2 regions of the Nocardia sp. NPDC050435 genome follow, and region 1 is predicted to be linked to the other one. Evidence: riboswitches for the same ligand, from Rfam matches in the RefSeq annotation. Region 1 holds a riboswitch; the other holds the start of a gene.
What was found. A riboswitch is a leader RNA that binds a small molecule or an ion and turns the genes downstream of it on or off. The one in region 1 is predicted to bind thiamine pyrophosphate.
Positions count from the first base shown of each region.

Region 1 (2,196 bases):
CGACCACAGGCGCAGGTCCGGGCGGGTGAACGCCTCGCGCAGCGTGTCCAGATCACCCGGGGCCAGACCGGCCGCGCTGAGCGGACCGGCCAGCAGCAGTGTGTGCAACCGGAACAGCGCGCAGCCCGGGCTGCCGCCGGGCCAGATCTCCCCGACGCCGGTGGCCCGGACGTCGGCCAGCCCCGCCTCATGGAAGACGGCGGGCGCGCGGCGAGCCCAGGAGAAATCGACGCCCACCAGGTCGGCCAGGGCGTGCATGGCCTGCGCGAAGCGGGTGACGGCGGCGGCCGCCTCCGGATCGGGGGCGGTGATGACGAAATCCCGCTGCGGGCCATCCCAATCCGAGACCACCAGCACCCCGCCGGGCGCCAGCGCGGCGGTGAGCCGGCGCAGCACGGCCTCGCGCTCGGGCAGGTGCATCAGGACCAGCCGGACGTGGATGAGATCGAAGGTGCCGGGCAGCGCGTCGGCGCGGACGTCGTGGCGGCGGATCTCCAGACTCTCGTGCGGCGGAATGTGGTGCGGTTCCAGATCGGTGGCCAGCACGGTGCCGGTCGGCCCGACGGCGGCGGCCAGCCAGTGCGCGATGTCGCCGTTGCCGGCGCCGATGTCCCAGCAGCGCCAGCCGCTGGTCACCCCCGTCGCCCGGAGTGTGCCGACGGTGTGGCGGTTGAGCAGTTCGCAGAGCAGGCCGAACTGTTCGGCGGCCTTGTCACTGTCGTTGTCGAAGACGTATTCACCATGGACCGGAGCGGCGCGCATCAGGACTACCCCCGAACGTCGACGTTGGTACCTCTATAGGAAACCCAGCGCCGCGCGAAAACAAGCCCCAATCCGCCGCTATCGGTTCCGCTCCGGGTTCGGCGAATCCTCCACCCCGGCAGCACCCGCGCAGCCTACCGATCGGTGGTCCGCACAAAGGCCCGCGACCCTGGTGGGCAGGGACGACGAGACATCCCACGAATGCGCGGGACACGTGTACTATTCGGCCGAACCAACCACCGCGGGAGCTCGGGCACGGCCGGGCTGAGAGGGCGGGCTCAACGCTCCGCCGACCGCATGAACCTGTTCGGGTAATGCCGGCGTAGGGAAAGTGCTCGACACATGTCTGTTTCTTCCACCTCGAAAACTCCGGCGCACGAGGCGCCGCTCACCCTCGACGAGCCCGCGCCCCGGGTGCTGTCGTTCTGGGATCAGAGCGCGTTCTGGGCCAATCTCGGCGTCAGCCTGTTCGCGTTCTCCGGCGCCTACACGGTGCTGGCCCCGAATACCGAGGGTGCGCTGCAACTGTCCATCGCGGCGGGCATTCTCGCGATGATCATCGGCACCCTGCTGGGCGGGCTCATGCTCGGCCTGGCCGCGGTGCCCGGCGCGCGCACCGGCAAACCCGCGATGGTGCTGCTGCGCGGACTGTTCGGCGCGAAGCTCAGCTACCTGCCGACGGTGCTGAACATCGCCCAGCTGATCGGCTGGGGCACCTTCGAACTGATCGTCATCGGCAGCGCCGCCGAGGAGCTGTTCGGCGGCGGCCCGCGCTGGCTCTACGTGGTGGCGGCGGGCCTGATCACCACGGCCCTGACGATCTGGCCGCTGGGTTCGGTGCGGATGCTGCGCCGCTTCGTCACCGTCGGCGTGGTGATCGCGCTGGCCTGGTTCTACATTCAGTTCTTCCGGGCCGGTATCCCGGATCTGACCACGAACCCCGGCCCGAAGGGCAGCGGCCCGTTCGGGGTCGACTGGAACCTCTTCTGGATCGCCACCGACGCGGCGCTGGCCGTCTCCATCTCCTGGATGCCGGTGGCCGCCGACTACACCCGGCACTCCAAGAGCACCCGCGCGGCGTTCGGCGCGGCCAGCGGCTCGTACGCGCTGACCCAGATCGTCGCCTACATCCTGGGGCTGCTCGCGCTCGCCCTGGCCACCGGCGACAGCGGCGTCTACGGACCGTTCCTGCACGTCACGCTGGGCGCTTTCTTCTTCTTCATCCTGGTGTTCCGGGAGGCCGATCAGTCCTTCGCCAACGTGTACTCCACGGCCATCTCGATCCAGAACCTGTGGCCGCGCATCGACCGGCGGATCCTGTCGATCGGCCTCGGCGTCCTGATCACCCTGCTCGCGCTGTGGCTGCGGATGGACGACTACTTCGGCTTCCTCGGCCTGATCGGCTCGGTGTTCGTGCCGCTGCTGGGCGTGCTG
Region 1 covers NZ_JBFAJW010000004.1:704,751-706,946, reverse strand. The annotation lists gene AB0I43_RS15555 (methyltransferase) at 1-762, opposite strand, end outside; TPP riboswitch at 994-1,109, shown strand; gene AB0I43_RS15550 (cytosine permease) at 1,105-2,196, shown strand, end outside.

Region 2 (2,196 bases), 660 kb from region 1:
TCACGTCGTCGCGATTCGGCAGTCCCAGATGCTCTTTCGGGGTGACGTAGCAGAGCATCGCGGTGCCCGCCTGGGCGATGATGGCCGCGCCGATGGCGGAGGTGATGTGGTCGTAGGCCGGGGCGATATCGGTGGCGAGCGGGCCCAGCGTGTAGAAGGGGGCCTCCTCGCAGAGTTCCTCCTCCAGCCGTACGTTCTCCACGATCTTGTGCATCGGCACATGGCCCGGGCCCTCGATCATCACCTGCACGCCATGCGATTTCGCGATCTTCGTGAGCTCGCCGAGGGTGCGCAGCTCGGCGAACTGCGCCTCGTCGTTGGCGTCGGCGATGGAGCCGGGGCGCAGCCCGTCGCCGAGGGAGAAGGTGATGTCGTAGCGGGCCAGGATCTCGCAGAGTTCCTCGAAGTGCGTGTACAGGAACGATTCCTGGTGATGGGCCAGGCACCACGCCGCCATGATGGAACCGCCGCGCGAGACGATGCCGGTGACGCGCTTGGCGGTCAGCGGGACGTAGCGCAGCAGCACGCCGGCGTGCACGGTCATGTAGTCCACGCCCTGCTCTGCCTGCTCGATCACGGTGTCGCGGTAGATCTCCCAGGTCAGCTTGGTCGGATCGCCGTTCACCTTCTCCAGCGCCTGATAGATCGGCACGGTGCCGACCGGGACGGGGGAGTTGCGCAGAATCCACTCGCGGGTCTCGTGGATGTTCTTGCCGGTGGACAGGTCCATGATGGTGTCCGCGCCCCAGCGGGTCGCCCACACCATCTTCTCCACCTCCTCGGCGATCGAGGAGGAGACGGCGGAGTTGCCGATATTGGCGTTGATCTTGACCAGGAACTTCTTGCCGATAATCGTCGGCTCCAGTTCCGGGTGGCGGTGGTTGGCCGGGATCACCGCGCGGCCGGCGGCGACCTCCTCCCGCACCAGTTCGGCCGGGACGCCCTCGCGCGCCGCGATGAAGCGCATCTCCGGGGTGACGATGCCCTGGCGCGCCCAGGCCAGCTGGGTGGGGGGTCCCTCGACCTCGGGCTTGGTCCAGGTGTCGCGCAGCTTCGCCAGGCCCGCCTCCAGATCGATGGCGGCGGTGTCGTCGGTGTACGGGCCCGAGGTGTCGTACACGTCGAAGTGCTCGCCGTTGGTGAGGTTGATGCGCCGCACCGGAATTCGCAGCTCGTCCACCTCGAGGTAGTGCTTGACGCTGCCTTCGATCGGCCCCGTGGTGACGGTGTCGATGGTTTCGGACGTGGTGGTGCCCATGATGTCTCCCTACGCCGGCATTACCCGGTCAGGTTCATACGGTCGACGGCCCTGAGCGCCCGGAATAGGGCTAGCCGTCCTCTCAGCCCGCTGGTGCGAGCCCCCGTTCGGTGTGCAGTTTTCCGGCCCGACCATACCCGTCCGCTACCGTCCGGCACGCACCGAATGCCGGATTCCGTGCGATCCGCACAACCGCGCCAGCGGATCTCCGAGGGGTGCTCGGAGGATCCGCCACCCCGCGCGCGGCGTCAGCTTCCCGTGTTCTCGTAGGCGTCGCGCATGGCCTGCACGTCGATCTTGCGCATGCCGAGCATGGCCTTGGTGGCGCGGTCGACGGCGGCCTGGTCGCCGACCAGCAGCGCGTTGGCCTCGGCGGGCCAGACCTGCCACGGCACGCCGTACTTGTCGTTGAGCCAGCCGCATTCGATCTCCTGGCCGCCGTCGGCCAGCAGCGCCTCCCAGAGCCGGTCCACCTCGGCCTGGCTGTCGCAGTTGATCAGCAGCGACATGGCGTGGGTGTAGCTGTAGTCGCCGCCGCCGTTGATGGCGGTGAAGCGCTGGCCGGCCAGTTCGAAGTCGACGGTCATGACCAGTCCCGCCTCGCGCGGCCCGGCCTCGCCGTAGCGCTGCACGTCGGTGATCTTGGAGTCGGGAATCAGCGAACAGTAGAACTCGGCCGCTTCCTCGGCCTGCGTGTCGTACCAGAGGTTGGTGACGATCTTCTGCATGACGAATCCTCCTGATCGGGTGCACGGATCTCTGTCTTGACTACCCGGGCGCCCCGAATTCATCGCCCGGGCGCGCCGTGGGCGGGCCGGATCCGGCCGCGGACTTCGCCCAGTCCGAGGCGGCGCCGGTCCGGGCCGGGTGCCGAGGCGGTGAGGACGATCTCGTCCCCGTCCTCCAGGAAGGTGCGTTTCTGGCCGTTGACCCGCACG
Region 2 covers NZ_JBFAJW010000004.1:44,257-46,452, forward strand. The annotation lists gene thiC (phosphomethylpyrimidine synthase ThiC) at 1-1,258, opposite strand, end outside; TPP riboswitch at 1,265-1,365, opposite strand; gene AB0I43_RS12720 (VOC family protein) at 1,507-1,986, opposite strand; gene fahA (fumarylacetoacetase) at 2,046-2,196, opposite strand, start outside.
Region 2: another riboswitch for thiamine pyrophosphate. It lies ahead of thiC (phosphomethylpyrimidine synthase ThiC); the one in region 1 lies ahead of AB0I43_RS15550 (cytosine permease).